Regions from separate parts of the Thalassotalea piscium genome, predicted to be linked through region 2. Evidence: predicted binding sites of a transcription regulator. Region 2 holds the regulator's gene; each other region holds the start of a gene.
The links. The regulator LexA, encoded in region 2, represses DNA repair genes until DNA is damaged. The targets are predictions, from matches to a motif close to TACTGTATNNNNATACAGTA.
Positions count from the first base shown of each region.

Region 1 (6,743 bases), 760 kb from region 2:
TGTTGTTGATATTCGCAGCCCTGAAGAAGAAGATGAAAACCCATTAATTATAGATGGTATTGAAGTTAAGCATATACCCTTTTATAAATTATCAACCCAGTTTGGTGATTTAGATAACAGTAAACAATATTTACTTTATTGCGACAAAGGAGTTATGAGTAAGTTACAAGCACTGTATTTAATTGATAATGGTTTTACAAATGTGAAAGTATATCGAAAATAACCTTGCCCGCTTTCATGTAATCAACGCGGTATTTAATAATGTTGCGTTGATTAAGTAATTGTTAACACGAACTGAGATTTTTATACGGCTACTTCCTTTTTTCTAATGAGTTAACTTGTTGCCAAAAAAATGTATTTTGTGGTGTTGCGATTTTGTGGTGAATACCAAGTTGATGAATATAGCCATTGATATTGTCGATCTCAGTTTTACGAGCAGCTAAAATATCACTGAGCATAGAAGAGGTGTTTTCAGCTGTAAGAGAAGCGACTTTTTTTACCGTTGTTATCAGCGATTCACTCGTTAGGTTAACACCTTCCATCTGAGCAATTGTAACTAACTCAGCTATTGTTTCACTTATTTCCTGTTTATATTCGATATTATTAACTTGCCCATTTTTAATGTTATTTATTGCAGTAATTGGGTTGATAACACAATTAATTGCAAGCTTTTCCCATTGCTGTTGTTTTACACTATGCTGCCAGTAAACATTAGGAAGCGCATTATTGAGCGTTTTGAGGATCCGCTCCTTAGTATGGTTATTTAACTTGCCATAAACACTTCCAATATCAGTTTTACCATTGCCTGTATGAGTGATATTAAAAGATGCGTTAGCTTTTGCTCCATGAGTGATCAGCATCGAAAGTATATTGTGTTTTTTTATAATACGCTGTGGTAATTTTTCAGCAACCCCCATACCGTTATGGCATAGTGCTATAACGGCGCTTTGATTAATGGTGCATTTTACACTATCAATTGCATCAACAACCTGAAATGCTTTAACACAGAGCAGTATTAAATCAGCACTTTTAATTGACTCTTGTGACGCTGTAACAAGGTCTATTTGCTCAGACTTATTATCTAAACTCGTAAAAGTGAATCTCTTGGGGGGGCGAGTAATGTTTTTAGAGCATATTAGTTGAACATTGTTGTTATTGGATAACGATAAGTATCGATACCACAGTAATCCAATGGCGCCTTGGCCGATGATAACAATTTTCATGTCAGTTTATTTTGACGATATAGTAATACTGCCCACTTGAGTGTGGCAAATAATGCAATACCGACCAAGTCTGCAAAAAAATCGCTAACTTCACCATTGCGAAAGCCCAAATAGTACTGCCCAAACTCTGTTAATGCCGCATATAAGCTAATGGTTATTACACAATTTATCAGTGGCAGTTTGGCGATGCTATTCAATAACCATGTGAGCAGGAAAAAACTGATTATATGCCCAACAGAATCAATTTGTGTACCTCTAAAAATAACTGCACGTATTTCATCTGAAATAAAATACGTACTTAAACTGATAGTAAGAGCGATTAAAACGATAAGTAACTGGTAATGGCGGTTCATTGTTAAAGGTATTAGGAAAGTAGAATGTTATTTTAGCATGATAACGAAAAAGCACCATGGTCTTGAAGAATAACTATAATTTGGTTCAGCAATGATGAATATTTTGTTAGAATCTTGTTTATTTAACTGGTTAGGGTCTTGTTATGCCTTCAATGGATATAGTGTCAGAAATAAATTTAGAAGAAGTACGCAATGCAACTGATAATGCAAGTCGTGAGCTAGCGACACGATTCGATTTTCGTGGTGTGGAAGCAAGCTTAGAGTGGAAAACCCCCAATGTGGTCATTAAGTCTGAAGGTGACTTTCAGGTTAAGCAAATAGTCGATATATTACGCTCGCAATTAACTAAGCGCAGTATTGATGCTAAAGCAATGACCGTTGGTAAATACGAATTTTCTGGGCGAAGTTGCAGTGTTAATGTCTCATTTAAAGAAGGGATTGAACAACCGGTAGCTAAAAAGGTAGTGAAGCTAATTAAAGACAGCAAATTAAAAGTTCAAGCTGCTATTCAGGGAGAGCAATTGCGTGTTACTGGTAAAAAACGTGACGATTTACAAGCTGTAATGCAACTTGTTAAAAATGGTGAATTTGAACAATCATTTCAGTTTACTAACTTCAGAGATTAAGCCCATAACTTAACTTATCGTTCAAAACTTATGAAATGCACATATGCTATTGTTTATAAAGACTAAGGCGTGTTGCTTTGTGCGGTAACCAACTTGGGCCTCAAAGAGCAAAACGTCCTACTATAAGCACCTAACATTATTGGCGTAGTTTTAACCCCTTTGTATTTAATTTAGGTAACATAATGCTTCCACAGCAAGAAGAACTTATTAGTACGGTTAATCAAGTAATGCCATTTGGCAAATATGCTGGTCGAAAGTTACTGCATTTACCCGAACCCTATTTAGTATGGTTTCATGGAAAAGGTTTTCCAGAAGGTAAGCTCGGTCAGCAATTAGCATTAATGTATGAAATAAAACTTAATGGCCTTGAAGAAATGCTTAAGCCTTTATTAAAAAATTAATAATAGACCAATTAATTATCAATAATGTCTTTCATAGATCTAGTTTTTCGTTCCACTTTTAATAACAAGCTGTTTTTACAATGAATTATAATTCGACAGTTTTTGCACATAGATTCAATAATGAACTTCTCGTTATTTTGGTCATTTCTCAGGACTATACTACTTGCAAAGCACTACATTATGATCTTAAATGAATTATCGAACTAGTGAATGTTCGATTGTGTAATTATTTAATAAAGCTATGCTTATTAGTAAGTTATGGAGATTTATAAATGAGAAGACAAAAACGAGATCGTTTAGATAGAGCATACTCAAATGGCTACCAAGCAGGCCTTTGTGGTAGAAACAAAGAAAATTGCCCCTATCAAAACACTACGGCTAGATCTGAATGGCTAGGTGGTTGGCGAGAAGCGGTTTCTGATCGACATTCAGGGTTATTCAAATAAATATATTGCTGACTTAAGCCCTCTAAAGAGGGCTTTTTATTAACTAATATTTACTGGTCAAACTAAAAAAACGTTGTGCTTGTTGCCATTGCTCAGGTGTGTTTGTATTGAACAAACAGCTTTGATCGGGTTGGTTAATTTCCTGATGGGGTATTGCTTTGAATAATTGCCGAATAGATGGCCCTTTTTCAATCAGTGAATTTTTACTTAACGCTTGTTGTATAAAAAGTTCAACAAAGCTATTAACCGGCAGGTATAAAGGTAAAGGATGGTCTTTATATGAGCAGGCTTTATTACTAAGCTCACCTACTAGCTTTAACTGCATTAAAATTTCAGGGGTTATTAATGGTAAATCTACCGGCATAATTAGTAAGGCACTCGCAGGGCATTGTTTAATAACACTAAAAATACCAGCTAAAGGGCCTAAATTTATATAAGCGTCTTTAACTTGGTAGTTACTACCACTGATCACAATATCATCAACATCACATTTTTCTAGTGTTGACCGACTAAACTCAAGCATTGTTTGATGATTTCTTTGCAGGGATGCCTTATCTTGCTTCATTCGTGATGAAAGACCTCCTGCAAGTACAACACCTAACGTTCTTTGTATCATATAGCTTAACCTTTTATCCGCCTAGCATCGCTAAATTTTCAGTAGCACCGACAAGTTTGTCGTGCAAAAAATGCGTTGATTTTTTATCAGCAAGTAATTTGATAAGTTCACGTTTGAGCGCGGTATTATCTTCCAGTTGGAGCAGATCACGCAGAGACATTCCTTGTTCGGCAAATAAGCATAAATGCAATTTACCCAGCGCACTTATGCGAAGGCGATTACAGGTATTACAAAAATCTTTACTATAGGGCATTATTAAGCCGATACTTCCAGCATAGTCATTATGAAAAAACTCTTCTGCGGGTCCTGCAGTTTGAGCTCTTTTTTTCAGCTGCCAGCCCTGCTTTAACAAGTCGTTTTTAATATTTTGACCTGAAACATGTTGCTCATTAAAAAAGGTCGCATTATCACCAGTTTGCATTAATTCGATAAACCTTACTGTAACTGGGGTTTCTTTAAGCCAATCGAAAAAGTAGCTCATGTGCTGATGATTAAACGATTTCATTAATACACTATTTACTTTGATATTATTGCAGCCCAATGTGAAAGCTTTGTCGATACCTTTTAGAATATAAGGCAATTTGTTATGCCCAGTAATGCTATTAAATAGCCGAGGATCTAAACTGTCGATACTAATATTGAGTGAGCTTAACCCGGCATCAAGCCATGTATTAATGTGGTCGAATAGTTTATAGCCATTACTGGTAAGTGCGACTGTTTCAATACCTGGGGTTTGATTAGCAATTGCTATGATCTCAGGAAGGTCTTTTCGTAATGATGGCTCGCCACCTGTAATTCTGATTTTTTTGGTACCCAGCTCTGCAAATGTTGTAATAATACGAGAAATTTCAGTGGTTGTAAGAAAGTCTCTATCAGAATTGCACTGGTAGCCATCAGGTAAACAATAGTTACAACTAAAGTTGCATACATCGGTAATTGAAAGTCGCAAATAACTAAACTTGCGTCCATAAGTATCTGTTAACATCTCACCTTTCCAAATGTCGGGAGGTCAAAACGTTTCCATTGTGACCCTGGCGGTTTACTTTACCTGCATAAGGCAGAAACCACGGCTAAAAAAGCATACCTAAATCTATTAGGTGAAGCTCGTTGAGCTCGGCGAATTAAATTGAGTGTAATTAGTGTACGCAACTTAACAGAGGATGTCTGTATTTATTAAAAAATTGAATAATATTCAATGTAAAGATAATCTATTTTCACTTGCAATCATTAGTTATAAGCGTATATTACTGTGTATGCATACAGCGTTAAAGTGTTTAATTGTACTGATAGTAGATTAAGGGAAAAAAATGGCAGTAGAAACTAGATATGTCGTCATGAGAAAAGGTGTAGAGGTAGAAACATTTATGGATAAGAAAGCCGCTGATGAATATGACAAAATGTTAGACATGGCTGACAACCTTGCTGAAATGTTTCAACATGCGCCAGTCGAACTTTCTGAAGCATTACAGGAAGAATTAAGTATTTATCTTGCACAAAATAGAGAAGAGGTGTTGATTGCCCTACAAGCAAAGAAACCAAAGCCGATTAACAAAGTAAAAGCGGATAATAAAGCTAAAAAAGTTGAGGATCTAGACACAAATAAAAAAGCAAGCGACGCGGCTTAATTTGTAGCTTTTCTATCAAAGTGGAATATCAATTAGTAAAAAGTAGAAGAACATCTATTTCCTTGCAAGTTATTGCAGGTAGGGTTGTTGTGCGTGCGCCATTAAAGATAAAGGAGCAGTATATTGAAAAGTTGCTGGAAAATAAATCAGCGTGGATTGAAGAAAAAATCAATCAACAGATCTTAGCACAAAAACACCAAAACCAACTACGCGTTAATGGCCAAATGTGGTTTGACGGCAATCTTTATCCGCTTAATGTGACAAATGCGATTAAACACGATGTATATTTTGATGGAGATTGCTTTCAAGTTAGCCTTAAAGTTAATAAAATATATCCGCCAGAGTCGATGTCAACCGCCGCTTTAATAACTGATGCACCAATGCGGCAACGACTAAAAAAATTACTAGAGCGCTGGTTAAAGTGCCAAGCTCAACAGTACCTAATTCCACGAACAGAAAACTTAGCCAAACAAACGTTACTTATACCCAAAAACATTACTATTCGCCAATATAAAGCCCGTTGGGGGAGTTGTAATAGTTTAGGTAATGTTCAATTTAATTATTTGTTAATGATGGCCCCTAAATGGGTTGTTGATTACGTCATTGTGCATGAACTGTGTCATTTAAAACATTTAAATCATAGTCCTAAATTTTGGTCTTTAGTTGCGCAATACTCTCCAAATTATTTATTAGCAAAACAGTGGCTAAAAAAACATCAGCATAAACTACAGTGGACTCTTTAAATTCAATCTAAAACTTAATTTTTGGCATGGAAATTGATTGATTATCTCTAAATCGTCAGCCGAAAAATAGAGGAAATAATGGAATTTAAAAGTTATCGTGTGAAAATAACTTGCTTATATTTAACTTCATGCTTTTTATCATTGTTGATATTGGATACTTTACTAATGGTTTTATAGCGTAAACACTTTTAGCTTGTGTAATAGCAGTTAACTTTGTAATTGATTATTACTATTGTTTCTCTTGTGTTTCTTTTTTGTGATATTTTATCTAATTTGTTGTAAAGTAAAGTTTTTATTCTTTTGTAAAGCTTTGTAGAAGGGCTACTACAAATAAAGTAGGACTTTTTAGCAATTGTGCATTAACACCAGGGAATATTTAAGGTAAATTAGCAGTATAAAAATAATAATTATAGGACTTACCATTTTATGAGCTCGTCAATCCTTATTTGTGATGACTCTAACTTAGCACGTAAGCAAGTACTAAGAAGTTTACCAGATTCATTATCCACTAACGTACAGTTAGCTACTAACGGCCAAGAAGCACTAGAATTATTAACAAGCCAGAGCTTTGACTTATTATTTCTTGATCTAACAATGCCTATTTTAGATGGCTTAGGGGTTTTACAAGGCATTAAAGACAATAATATTAATATTTCTGTCTTTGTTATCTCTGCTGATATTCAACCTGAAATGCAAAGTAAGGTATTAGA
Region 1 is NZ_AP027362.1:2,909,299-2,916,041, reverse strand. It holds gene thiI (tRNA uracil 4-sulfurtransferase ThiI) at 1-223, shown strand, start outside; gene QUD79_RS12830 (ketopantoate reductase family protein) at 312-1,223, opposite strand; gene QUD79_RS12825 (VanZ family protein) at 1,220-1,576, opposite strand; gene QUD79_RS12820 (YajQ family cyclic di-GMP-binding protein) at 1,720-2,202, shown strand; gene QUD79_RS12815 (DUF3820 family protein) at 2,385-2,603, shown strand; gene rmf (ribosome modulation factor) at 2,876-3,049, shown strand; gene mobA (molybdenum cofactor guanylyltransferase) at 3,093-3,665, opposite strand; gene moaA (GTP 3',8-cyclase MoaA) at 3,679-4,650, opposite strand; molybdenum cofactor riboswitch at 4,637-4,796, opposite strand; gene QUD79_RS12795 (YebG family protein) at 4,973-5,290, shown strand; gene QUD79_RS12790 (M48 family metallopeptidase) at 5,311-6,033, shown strand; gene QUD79_RS12785 (response regulator) at 6,460-6,743, shown strand, end outside.
Region 1: the regulator LexA is predicted to act here: its motif matches at 4,911-4,930, upstream of QUD79_RS12795 (YebG family protein).

Region 2 (6,743 bases):
TCTTATCAATACCACTTTCATTAATATTTGCCGCAGTTGTTGCTGTTTTTCCATTTAAACCTGTAATGTCACAAAACACGTCGTATAAGGGTACTAGAGCAAAGCCAAAGCCAAACATCGCGAAAACAACAAGCACCAATTTTTTAACGGTTTTTGTTTTAGCTTTGGCTTGCTGATTTTTATCAACAGTATTTTGGTTCTGCTCAGTACTCATTTTTATTACCTATTAGTCAACTTTAGGTGGTGTTTCAAATGTGTGGTAAGGCGCTGGACTTGGTACTGTCCATTCTAACCCTTCCGCACCATCCCACGGTTTAGCAGGGGCTTTTTCGCCGCCACGAATACACTTTATAACTACAGCTAAGAAAATTAACTGAGATAGTCCAAATGCAAAACCGCCAATACTCACCCATTTATTAAAGTCTGCAAACTGTAAGGCATAATCAGGTATACGACGCGGCATCCCCGCTAAACCTAAGAAATGCATTGGGAAAAACAGTATATTTACTGAAATTAATGAACACCAGAAATGTGTTTTGCCTAAGCCTTCGCTATACATGTTTCCAGTCCATTTAGGCAGCCAATAATATGCACCAGCATAAATCGAAAACAATGAGCCTGTTACTAACACATAGTGAAAATGTGCCACAACAAAGTAGGTGTCATGATACTGAAAATCGACCGGTGTTAACGCTAGCATCAAGCCAGAGAAACCACCAATAGTAAATAAAATTACAAAGGCGATAGAAAACAGCATTGGCACTTCAAAAGTCATTGAACCGCGCCACATAGTTGCAGCCCAGTTAAATACTTTAACACCAGTAGGAATAGCGATTAACATCGTACAATACATAAAGAAAAGCTCACCAAAAAGCGGCATTCCCGTTGTAAACATATGATGCGCCCAAACAAGAAATGACAACAAACCAATTGAGGCGGTTGCGTATACCATTGAGCTATAACCGAATAACTTTTTACGCGAAAATGCTGGAATAATAGTAGATACGATACCAAAAGCAGGCAAAATCATAATATAAACTTCAGGGTGACCAAAGAACCAAAATATATGTTGGAACATTACAGGATCGCCACCACCAGCGGCATCAAAGAAGCTTGTACCAAAGTAAGTATCTGTTAATACCATAGTTACCGCGCCTGCCAGCACTGGCATAACAGCAATTAATAAGTAAGCCGTTATAAAGAATGTCCAAACAAACAATGGCATTTTCATATATGTCATACCAGGAGCACGCATATTCATAATGGTTACTACAATATTAATCGCACCCATTATTGATGAAATACCCATTATATGAACAGCAAATACAAAGAATGCGGTACTACCATTTGAATAAGTAGTTGATAGCGGTGCATAAAATGTCCAACCAAAATTTGGCGCGCCCGATTCAAGAAAGAAAGTAGAAAGCAAAATTGAAAATGCAAAAGGCAAAATCCAAAAGCTCCAGTTATTCATTCTAGGAAGTGCCATATCTGGCGCACCAATCATCATTGGTATCATCCAGTTAGCAAAGCCTGTAAAGGCAGGCATTATCGCGCCAAATACCATGATCAAGCCATGAACTGTTGTCAGCTGATTGAAAAAGTCTGGTTCAACCAATTGCAACCCCGGTTGAAATAGCTCAGCACGAATAACCATTGCTAACGCACCACCAACCAATAACATGATGAATGAGAACCAAAGGTATAAGGTACCAATATCTTTATGGTTAGTGGTATATAACCAACGTTTAATACCCGTCATTTTATGATCATGATGATCGTGCTCATGCGAGTCGTGAATAGCTTCTGTAGTCATTATTCTTCCTCCTACTTAGCACTTGCAGCATCAATGTCTGCGGGTTGTACAACATCACCGGTATTATTACCCCAAGCATTACGCTCAAAAGTAATTACTGCAGCAATATCAGTTTTAGATAATGACCCTTTAAAAGCAGCCATCGCTGGGTTTTTCTTACTTCCATTGTAAACCATATCAATATGAGCACTTACATCACCCATTATAATTGGGCTACCAATTAAGCTTGGAAAGGCTGGCGGTAATCCAGCTCCGGTGGGTTGATGACATGCCGCGCATGATGTGTTGTATACTCGTTCACCCATGGCAACCAACTCATTTAATGTATATTCTTTTGTTAAATCTTCACTTGGCTTATCTGCAGCTAAGGCTTCCAAGTCGTTAGCAACTTCCTCAACTGTGTCAGTAACTTTGGCTGAATTATCACTGCCTGATAATGCCTTAACATCAGCCGCTTGTATTAAATCACCGGTATCATTACCCCAAGCATTACGCTCATAAGTAACCACTGCAGCAATTTCTTTCAAACTAAGTAACTTTCCATAACCTTGCATACCGGTACCTGAACGGCCATGAACAACAATATCTATATGATCTTCAATGCTACCCGATGTTGTAAATTCACTACCTTTAAGTGCAGGAAAAGCAGGAGGTAAACCCATACCTGTTGGTTGATGACAAGCAGCACAATGAGCAATATAGGTTTGCTCACCAATTTGCATTAATTCATCTTTACTCAATGACGCATTTAGTGAAGCTGCTTCAGCTGCTTTAGCATCAGCTTTCAACTGGTGTTGCTCTTCTAACCAAACAGCAAAGTCTTCTTCAGATTTTGCTTCAACCACTATGGGCATAAAACCATGATCTTTACCACAAAGCTCAGCACACTGGCCGCGATAAATACCGGGTTCATTTACTATTGCCCATGCTTCATTAATAAAGCCGGGGTTAGCATCTTGTTTAACCGCAAAGTCTGGCACCCACCACGCATGTATTACATCGTCTGACGTGACTAAGAAGCGCACTTTTTTATTGATAGGGATCACTAGATGTTTATCTACCTCAAGTAGATAATGCTCACCTTTAGCTTCAACTTCGCCGCTTTGGTTTTCGTATTGCGCTCTAGGTGTTGATAAAATGGAATAGAATTCAATGTCTTGGTCAAAATACTTATAATGCCATTTCCATTGAGAACCCGTTACCTGAATAGTGAGATCCGAGTCATCATTGTTTTCCATTGAAATAAGTGTTTTTGTTGCAGGAACTGCCATAGCAATAAGGATTATTATGGGAATAACGGTCCAAAGAACTTCGACCTTTGTGCTTTCATGGAACGTTGCTGGCTTAAAGCCTTTAGATTTACGGTGAAATATCATTGACCAAATCATCAGGCCGAAGACTATTACACCAATAACCGTACAAATATAAAGAGCAAGCATATGTAAGTCATAAACTTCTTTACTTATATCTGTAACACCCTCTGTTAGATTTAGTTTTTTTTCTGCCCAAGCCATACTAGGGGTTAACACGCCCAGTAACAGCCAACCTAGGTTACGTCTTTTCACTCGACATCTCCTCACCTCTCCAGGTTAAAAACCGTGCTACACAGTAATACTCAGATCTAATGCATTAGTTTCTATTATTTATTGTAGTTATTGTTTGACGAATTTTTAATCACCTTAAAATTCGCCTTATTATTATTTTTGGTTATTTTCTACTCTAGAATTACTTAAAAGTTGATCTACGTCAAATCAAAAATCTACAAAGATTTTATAAAAAGGTCTTTTACAACAATAGAGTACTAACTCTAAAACAACAAAACCCTTGTTATGCATGGCCTGCATTAATTGTTCGAGTTTTAAACAATCAAATAAAATTATTTTTTATAACAACAAAGTGACACTGTGTATATTTTGTACAAAAAACACTCTGGTTAATCAAATTTGTTTAATATAAAAGATAAAATGTAGATGTTTGGCTTTTTGGTGGGAATATCATATAAAAAGCAGGCTTTTATTAAGTTTAGTTATATAAAAGCCTGTTAAATCAGTAAGGTTTGTATGTTCTGATGTTACATCCAGTCGGCTGAGCGAATGACACCTACAGCAACACCTTCAACATTAAAGTGCTGCGTAGTTAAATCAACTTTAATTGGCGAAAAATCTGCATTTTCAGCATGTAAGTAAACAATATTACCTTCACGCTTAAAACGCTTAACCGTTACATCACTCTCAACTCGAGCAACAATTACTTGGCCATTATGTACATCTGTTGTTTGATGAACGGCAAGTAAGTCACCATCGAAAATGCCTATATCTTTCATACTCTCGCCGCTAACCCTTAATAAATAATCAGCACTAGGATGAAATAAATTACCATCTATTTTGTAGTGTTCTTCAACATGCTCTTGAGCAAGAATAGGCTCGCCTGCAGCTACTCGTCCAATTAATGGCAAACCAGCATCTTCATTAAACTCTTCGGCTAATCGAATACCACGAGACGTACCTGGTAACATCTCTATATAGCCTTTTTTAGCAAGCGCTTTTAAATGTTCTTCTGCTGCATTAGCTGATTTAAAACCAAAGAAATTAGCAATTTCAGCACGCGTTGGCGGCATACCAGTGTCTGATATTTTTTCTTTAATCAAGTCAAAAATCTGTTGTTGTCTTGATGTTAAAGGGCGTAGCTCGGTCATAACAGTTTCCTGTATTTCTGCACAGTAATACTGTTATTGTATACAGACTGTTAATAAACACAAGTGCTCTTTTAACACTCATTAAATTTGTCAGTATTCTTTACACTTATTATTTCTGCTTCTCAGTAGAATAAATAGGCTATTGAATGTATTGATGTTTACCTATTGGTATAGAAATAGCTTAGTAAGACGCTGTAACTTGCCCTCGTATTAGGTTGCCCATTATACCAATCTCACTAATTATATGATGATTTCTACTGGCTAAAACAGTCAACTACTGCGTTATTTATTTTATAATTATCGCTACATGGATGTAGCTTATGTGGACAATGCAGCAGCATTATTGTCCTGAACAACTAGTTATGAAAATAAAGGCCTTGTATTTGACTATTTTCACTGCGTATAAAATAGATCACTTAACTAATGAAACTGGTATTACACAGTTTAAAATATAACTTTGGAGCACAATATGATAATTGCAAAATTATTTAGACCACTTTTAACCCTTCTAGTCCTTAGCTTATCGCTTAGCGCTACAGCGACCATTATTGATTTTGAAACATTTAAAATTCGTAATGCAAATGGCACAATATCAGCCCCCTACGATAGTGATTTAATGATCACTGAAAATGCCGCTGGTGACGGCTTTCATGCCATAACTCCAAGGGGCGGACAAAAAGTAGGTTATGGAACAAATGCTTTTAACGGCTTTCAAATTAACTCTTTTACTAGGGCGTGTTGAACTTTCGAGTACAAATTTTGTACGAATTAAACATGATTTAATTGAGGCGTAGCAAATAAAGTGTAGTATTCTACATAAATGAGCTAGAACGAAAAGTAAATCATGTTTAAACGTATCCGTAGGACAGCGCCTCTTTGGTTTTTCTACGGCGTTTTCACTTATTTATGGGGAACAACCCCATTACATAAGTTCAGCCTTGTATAAACACCAAATACATCGCTGCAAAAATGTACAGCAAAGATCAACACCCTAGTACTAATTGGACAACTGATCCCAATGCTGTAGGTAATCATCCTTATTTAAATATGTGGGTTACAGATGGTTCAAACTATGCGGTAATTTCTTCAGAAAATGCGTATATGGGCACTAACTTTCAAACACGACTAGAATGGAAAATTTTTGAGTTTGGCCCAAGTAGTAATTTTGATTGGTTATTTGATTCTGGAACAGGCGGTAGAGTGAATCAATATCTCCAAAAAGATGGCGCAAATGTATCTCTTGCTGATTTTTCAAATAATATTACGCTATTTAATGGTCCAATCGGCCCTACGGCAGGTGTTGGCACAGGTGCACCACGTGGTAATTTTGGTTTTAATGTTATTTTTGGAGATACTGCCGCTAACTTTACAAACTCTGCAGGCTATTTTATTGAAAACCTTACTGTAACAGTCGGCCAAAGTACTTATGAAGCCGGTAATGTCTCTACCGTACCTGAACCTTCTACACTTGCTATTTTCGCTTTAGGTGTTCTAGGCTTAAGTTTACGACGTAAAATACAACCGTAATGCAATATTATAAAAGGGGTTACCTTTTAGGGATCCCTTTTAATTTCTTAATAAAGTAATTGCTTTGTCTTTACTTGTATTTGCCCTCTTTCTTCTGGCCATAAATTCAATCAGCAAAATAGTGAAACGGTAGTAATAAATTAACTTGAGTTCGGGATAATGAATGTGTGCAAAAAAAAGAAAAAGCAATGTTTTCAATGTATTAAATTATTTCTTCACAAGCTCTATATGCATTTTTACTACGAATGCTATAAGTTTTGTGCGAATCAAGGCTGATTTGTGTACCTAATAGCTGGCTATTAGTAGCAAATTAACGGTTTTTTAGTTCCAAACAAAAACCAAGGACCTACGCCCATGCAGGCAACGAAGATACGCGTAAAAATCGTAGCTTTGGTGAACTTAGCTTATCCCGAATTCAGGTTAAATTACTAATAGCTAATCGTAAATTACCGTCTTTTCATTGACACCTGTATCACTCTCAAGCATTGTTGCCCACATTCTATGTACGGTAAAGTTTAGAGAGTAACCATGCCATCAACTATCACAGCTAAACAAGAATTACAGGGCTATGTAATGATGATAGGCTCGATAGTTATTTTTTCATTCCTTCCTTATTATTTACAATTTTTATCACCGATAGATGGTAATTCTTTATTTGCTTATCGAGTATTAACACAGCTAGGTTTTGGTTTACTACTATTAGCT
Region 2 is NZ_AP027362.1:3,669,745-3,676,487, forward strand. It holds gene QUD79_RS16375 (cytochrome c oxidase assembly protein) at 1-214, opposite strand, end outside; gene ctaD (cytochrome c oxidase subunit I) at 227-1,816, opposite strand; gene coxB (cytochrome c oxidase subunit II) at 1,828-3,330, opposite strand; gene lexA (transcriptional repressor LexA) at 3,888-4,511, opposite strand; gene QUD79_RS16395 (hypothetical protein) at 4,832-4,966, shown strand; gene QUD79_RS16400 (hypothetical protein) at 4,981-5,253, shown strand; gene QUD79_RS16405 (PEP-CTERM sorting domain-containing protein) at 5,481-6,038, shown strand; gene rarD (EamA family transporter RarD) at 6,567-6,743, shown strand, end outside.

Region 3 (6,743 bases), 1.6 Mb from region 2:
TCAGCGACTGAATGAGTGGTTTGCTGTTAAGTATGAAGAGCAACTTCAATTAAGTCCTCTTATGATGACCTTTCTTGGCCGCAAAGATAAATACGACCAACTTGATGATATGAGTGAAGCTGCTGAAAAACAAAAATTAGAGTTACAACGATTATCAGTTGAGGAGCTTAAAAATAATTTTGATTATCAAAAGCTGGATCAAGAAGGGAAAATCTCTTATGACATTTGGGTGTATCAATACGAACAAGCAAAAGCTGGGCAAGCGTTTAACAAAAATGCCTATATATTTACTCAATTTAACGGTATTCAATCATTTGCCGCTCAGTTCTTAATTAATTTTCATAAGGTAACTGAAGAAAGTGATATGACTGCTTACAACAAGCGTATTAAGGAAGTAGCGAGGGTTATCGATCAGTTATTGGTTAGGGCAAAACAAAATGCTAACGAGGGCGTTAGACCACCAAGATTTGCTTATCAAGGGGTTATTGCTGAAGCGAAAAACTTAATTACTGGTGCACCGTTTACTGAAGGTGAAGACTCACCCCTTTGGTCTGATGCAAAAAGAAAAGTGACATCTTTAGTTGAAGCCAATAAAATTGACCAAGCAAGGGCAACTGAGCTTCAAGAGCAAGCAAGGGATGCCTTATTAACAAGCTTTCAGCCAAGTTATCAAACCTTAGCGGCTTGGTTTGAAGCAGATATTGTGAATACTCCCGAAATTGCTCAAGGGGTCTCTAGCCAACCTAATGGTAAAGCATTTTATGATCATCAATTAAGTGCTTCAACAACGACCGATTTAAACGCAGAAGAAATTCATTCTATTGGTCTTGCTGAAGTTGCTCGAATTACAACTGAAATGTTAAAAATTAAAGATAAAGTTGGATTTGAAGGTGACTTACAAGCATTTTTCAACTTTATAAAAACTGATGACCAATTCTTCTTTAGTAACACCGATGAAGGTAGGCAAGGGTATATAGATGAAACAGAAGCTCACCTAGCGGTTATCAATAAAAAATTGCCAGAGTTTTTTGGTGTACTTCCTAAAGCAGATCTAGTGGTTAAGCGTGTAGAGCCATTTAGAGAACAAGATGGCGCTGCTCAACATTACTTCCCAGGTACACCAGACGGTTCTCGACCAGGAGTTTATTATGCGCATTTATCTGATATGCGCTCGATGCCAAAAAATGAAATGGAGGGTGTGGCTTATCATGAAGGTAATCCGGGCCATCATATGCAAATATCTATAGCTCAAGAGTTAACTTCTGTTCCTCAGTTTAGAACGCAAGCGAGCTTTACCGCCTATAGTGAAGGGTGGGGCTTATATTCAGAGTTATTGGCTAAAGAAATGGGAGGTTATCAAGATGATTTCTCTGACTTTGGACGTTTAGTTAATGAAATGTGGCGAGCGGTACGTTTAGTAGTAGATACTGGTTTACACGCGAAAGGCTGGACAGAACAACAAGCGGTTGCTTATTTCAAAGAGAAAACACCCATTGCTGAAGAAGCTATTTTATCTGAGGTTAGGCGATACCTAGTATTACCTGGGCAAGCCACATCTTATAAAATAGGTATGCTTAAAATTGTTGAATTAAGATCTCAGGCTGAAAAAGCACTCGGTGATAAGTTTGATATTCGAGGTTTTCACGACACTATTTTAGGTGGTGGGGCAATGCCATTAACCATACTTGAACGTCGAGTACATGATTGGATTAACACAATTAAATAATGTTTAGCGCATAAAAAAGCTCAGTAATAACTACTGAGCTTTTTTTATTATACTTATTAACCTGAATTAGGGATAAGCTAAGTACACCAAAGCTACGATTTTTATGCGTATCTGCGTTTAATTTGTTAGGGCGGGTAGATTTTACTGTAAGAATTTAACTGAATCATCATCATTAAAGTCAAATAATTACAAACCCCGTTAACCCGAACTGAAATTAATTAATCATAGGTGTATAAAAGCTCTCAGGTAATTCAAAATCACCTTCTGCAGAAATTAATTTATTGTCTTTAAATTTAATAATAAATTTTTTATTACTATCAAATTCAGAGTTTCGACCAGACTTAAAACGATAGACATAATGCCATACGTCGGGGTTAAAACTATCTGCAACAACTGGGCTGCCAAGTACATACTTAACTTGCTCTTTAGTCATTTCAATTTGAAGTTTATCAATATCTTTTTGTTCTAGGTAGTTGCCTTGAGGTATATCAATTCGGTAAACCCAGCTTGAGCAGGCAGTAATTGATAAACATAAAACAACGGCAAATAATCGAAATAACATGATACTAGTAGGCATCCTTTAACAAATGAAGTGGGATAATAACTAAGCAGGCAATGAGTTACAAAGAAATTTTACTATTTTATGGTAATTTATTTAACCAGCGAGTAATTCTTGTGCGTTTGCTAAGCTATTGTCAGTAATTTTATCGCCCGCTAATAAACGCGCAATTTCTTGGACTCTACCTTGTTCACTAAGTTCCGTAACCGTTGTTTCTGTATGCTCTCCGTCTGTTAACTTAGCAACAAACAGTTGCTGTCTACCTTTACTTGCCACCTGCGGTAAATGAGTTACACAAATTACTTGAGTGCTATGAGCTAGTTGTTGAAGTTTCTTACCCACCATAGTAGCAGTAGGCCCGCTAATACCAACATCTACTTCGTCAAATATAAGTGTTGGTGTAATCACCTTGGCTGAAAGAATAACTTGCATAGCCAAGCTTATTCTTGATAGCTCACCACCTGAAGCAACCTTGTTCATGGCTTCTAATGCTTGTCCAGGGTTTAAACTTACTAAAAATTCAACGTTGTCATAGCCCGAAGTACTAATTTTATCTGATGGGTTAGCATTTACATTAATCGCAAATTTACCATGTGGCATGTTAAGCTCATTCATACTTGCGCTTATTAGCTTACTTAGTTTATTAGCAGACTTTGTTCTTGAGTCTGAAAGTTGTTCGGCTGCGTTTAAATAAGCGAGTTTAGCTTGTTCTATTTCATCGGCTACTATTGCAAGTCTAGATTCGTCAGCCCCCATTTGTTGTAATTCAAGATTAAGTTGTTGATGTAATTCAAATAGACTCTCAGGCGTTATTTGATGCTTTTTGGCCAGTTGAATAATTTGTGAGTAGCGCTCTTCTATTACTTGATAGCCCTGTGGATCTAATTCTAGACGCTCATAGTAATGAGTTAATTCGCTTGCAGCGTCTTCGGTTTGAATTAATGCGCTATTAACTTGTTCAACAAGAGGGGTTAAGCTTTTATCTAAAACAGACAATTGTGATAATTGCTCTGCTATACGGCGTAACTGATCAACCACATTAAACTGCTCATCATCACTTAAAATTTGTAGCGTTTGCAGTGCTTGATTAAGAATGTGTTGGCCATTACTTTGCTTTGTGTATTCAATTTCTAAACTTTCAAATTCGCCTTGTTGAATAGAAAATTCATTTAATTCATTTACTTGATATTGCAGTAATTGCTGTTTTGCGTCTCGTTGAATTTTGCTCTCAAGTAATAAATCATACTCTCGCGTTAATTCTTTGTGTTTATTATAGTAATGTTTAACATTTTCGATAAGGTCATGATGAGTCGCATACTGGTCAAGTATATTGCGCTGCTCTACCGCTTTTGTAATTAATTGGTGATCATGTTGACCATGAATATTTATTAATAACTGTCCCATTTCTTTGAGTTGTGCAAGGGGCACTTGGCTGCCATTGATATAGGCTTTCGAACGACCTTCCGCTGATATTACTCGGCGAAGTATACATTCATTATCTAGGAGTAAATCGTGGTGGGTTAACCATTTTAGCGCTTTAGGGTTTTTACTAACATCAAAAGTGGCTGCGAGTTCTGCTTTTTTACAGTTAGGTCTAACTACATTAGTAACGGCTCTATCCCCTAAACATAAGCCTAAGGCATCGATAGCAATAGACTTGCCAGCACCTGTTTCACCAGTAATGGTAGTCATGCCCTGTTGCCAGTCAATATCAAGAGAGCGTACGATTGCAAAATTTTGAATATTAAGTTGTAAAAGCATAGTTAAAAAACACTGTATATAATCATAGGTGTTAATTTATACAGTATTATTTGCTTTTGCAATAGTTAAATTACATCAGTAAAAATTTTTTTTACTTTAAGGGTCTGTTGATCTTTCAGTTTATAGCTCTGTTGCATTTGAAAAAGATGACAGTCGAGGCACTTAATGTAATGTTTGGTTGTTCCAAATGCACATTAAGTACAACTGCCGCGTCCTGCTCTCGTTAAGTACCTACATCCTGTAGGCAACAAAGAGTGACGCTTTTTCAAGGCAACCCAAAGGGCTATGACTATTTTTCAACCTAACATCGTTAAAAATGGTTAAAGTACGACTGCACGGATGCAGAAGGTAGAGCGACGCAGGATGCCAAAGCCGAGAATGGCTACATTGCACCATTTTCGCCTTGTTATCTTAAAAAATAGTCTATAGCAGAGGCTAAAATGAAAGATCAACAGACCCTAAGGGATAATTAAATGGTATTTTTGGTATAGCGGTTGTAATTCGTTATCTGCTAGTAATCGCTTAGTCGTATTGTCGTAGTACTTCTTCAAGGCTCGACCTTTTTCATCTTTACTGAAAACTAAATATAAACTCAGCTTTGAAAGATCTTGTAGGTGATACTTTTCTTGTTCTTCTTTAGGTAAAGAGGCTAATTTAATTTCTAGTACAGTTCTAGCATCTAAGTAATAGTCCACTTTTCCTTTTTGTAATAGAGCTAATGCATCTTGCCGATTATGAGCACTCACACCATTAATATATGACACAATATCGGGCTGCATTACTTCATCGAAATGCATTTCTGGATAAACACCCACTAAATGTTGGATCTGATCCAATGTAAGGTTTTGGTTTGATGTACGAGTTAATATACTTAAAGGTTGTATAAGGATAGGAATATCTGCGAATAGGTACTCATCATTTTTTGGTAATGCACCACTAACGTTAGCTTTATTTGTTTTGACATAAAATAAAGAGCGCTTCCAGGGCAAATATTCTACGGTTAAGTTGTAGGCTGAACCTTCAAAAACTTTAGCCATTACCTCGTGATAAAAGCCGGTGCCATCTTTGTTAGTAAAGTTTATCCATGTATCTGTTGCCCAAATAATATCGGTATCCTTAACCTGATCACTCTTGGCACTTATTGGTGCAAAGAGAATGGTTAATGATAAAAGCCAATAAAAATTGAATTTAGCAGACATAATATTAATAAAGTTTATTACCCCAATTAAGTTTATTTCTTAATACGTTAAAGTAATTATGGTCTAACGGGTGAATTAAGCGAAGTGTATTTTCACTTTTTCGAATAATAACCTCATCGCCTGGCATAACAGCTAAAATAACATGGCCGTCGCAACTTACTTGAAGGTTTTCATGGTTCTCTTTTGCTAAAGCAAGTTTTATTTCACTATTTCCATCTACAACGATTGGGCGACTAGTTAGTGTATGGGGAAACATAGGCACTAAAGTTAATGCATTTAGATTTGGCGTTAAAATAGGCCCGCCTGCTGACATAGAGTATGCTGTCGAACCTGTAGGGGTAGATACAATTAATCCGTCAGAACGTTGACTAAACATAAAACTGTTATCAATGTAAACTTCAAATTCTATCATGCTAGCTACTTTACCAGCATGGAGTACAGCTTCGTTTACTGCGCTATTACTACTTTTTAGTTTGCCATGACGATAAACTTCAGCTTCAATAAGAAAACGCTGCTCTGATCTTGATTCACCTTTTAATATTTGTTCTAGCGGTGGGATCAAATTGTTGGGAGATAAATCAGTTAAAAAACCTAAATTACCTCTGTTTACGCCGATAACTCCAATGTTGTAACACGATAAAACTCTTGCTGCACCTAGCATATAGCCGTCGCCACCGACAACAATGGCTAAATCAGCAAGTTCGCCAATATCTGTTAAGTTATGTGCTACCATTTCAGGTAGATTTAGTGAGCTTGCAACAGTACTTTCAATAATTACATGATAATTATTTTCAGTTAAATATTGATACAGTGCTGTAATAGTTGCATCGGCACCTTGATGGTTGGGTTTTCCAATCAAACCTATGGTGGAGTAGAGTTTGCTCATGGTCAAAGTCTTGTTGTGTTTCATTAATTAAACCAGTTTCGCTGTATTTTACCATGATGTAAAGTGAGGTTTTTATTAAATGTTAGTAATTTGAACTTGAATCATAAACACTAGCCCCCATAATTAGCAGCAGAAGATTTTAAGTTGGAGCTTTTCATGACAACACAGTCAAACGAAAATAAAAATGAACAAGGGTTAACGCCCGAAGAAATAGCCGCACAAGAAATTATTGATCAAGCGGAAGAGCAAGTAGAAACACAATTTGATTTTTCTGCAAACACTATAGGTGCAGAACAAGAAAAAATAAATGAGTTAGAGCTTGCATTAGCATCTGCACAATCAACTATATCTGATCAAAAAGATTCAGTGATCCGTGCGAAAGCAGAAGTTGATAATGTTCGACGTCGCGCTGCTCAAGATGTTGAAAAAGCACGTAAGTTTGCGCTTGAAAAATTCACATCTGAATTGTTACCGGTGGTTGATAACTTAGAGCGTGCTATTGCAAGCGTTAATATTGAAGATGAAACTCAAAAAGCTATCGCAGAAGGCGTAGAGTTAACGTTGCAAAGTTTCCTTTCTGCGCTTGCTAAGTTTGAGATTGAGCCAATTGAT
Region 3 is NZ_AP027362.1:1,354,419-1,361,161, forward strand. It holds gene QUD79_RS05885 (DUF885 domain-containing protein) at 1-1,726, shown strand, start outside; gene QUD79_RS05890 (outer membrane protein assembly factor BamE) at 1,941-2,288, opposite strand; gene recN (DNA repair protein RecN) at 2,382-4,046, opposite strand; gene QUD79_RS05900 (substrate-binding periplasmic protein) at 4,505-5,245, opposite strand; gene nadK (NAD(+) kinase) at 5,250-6,131, opposite strand; gene grpE (nucleotide exchange factor GrpE) at 6,288-6,743, shown strand, end outside.
Region 3: the regulator LexA is predicted to act here: its motif matches at 4,073-4,092, upstream of recN (DNA repair protein RecN).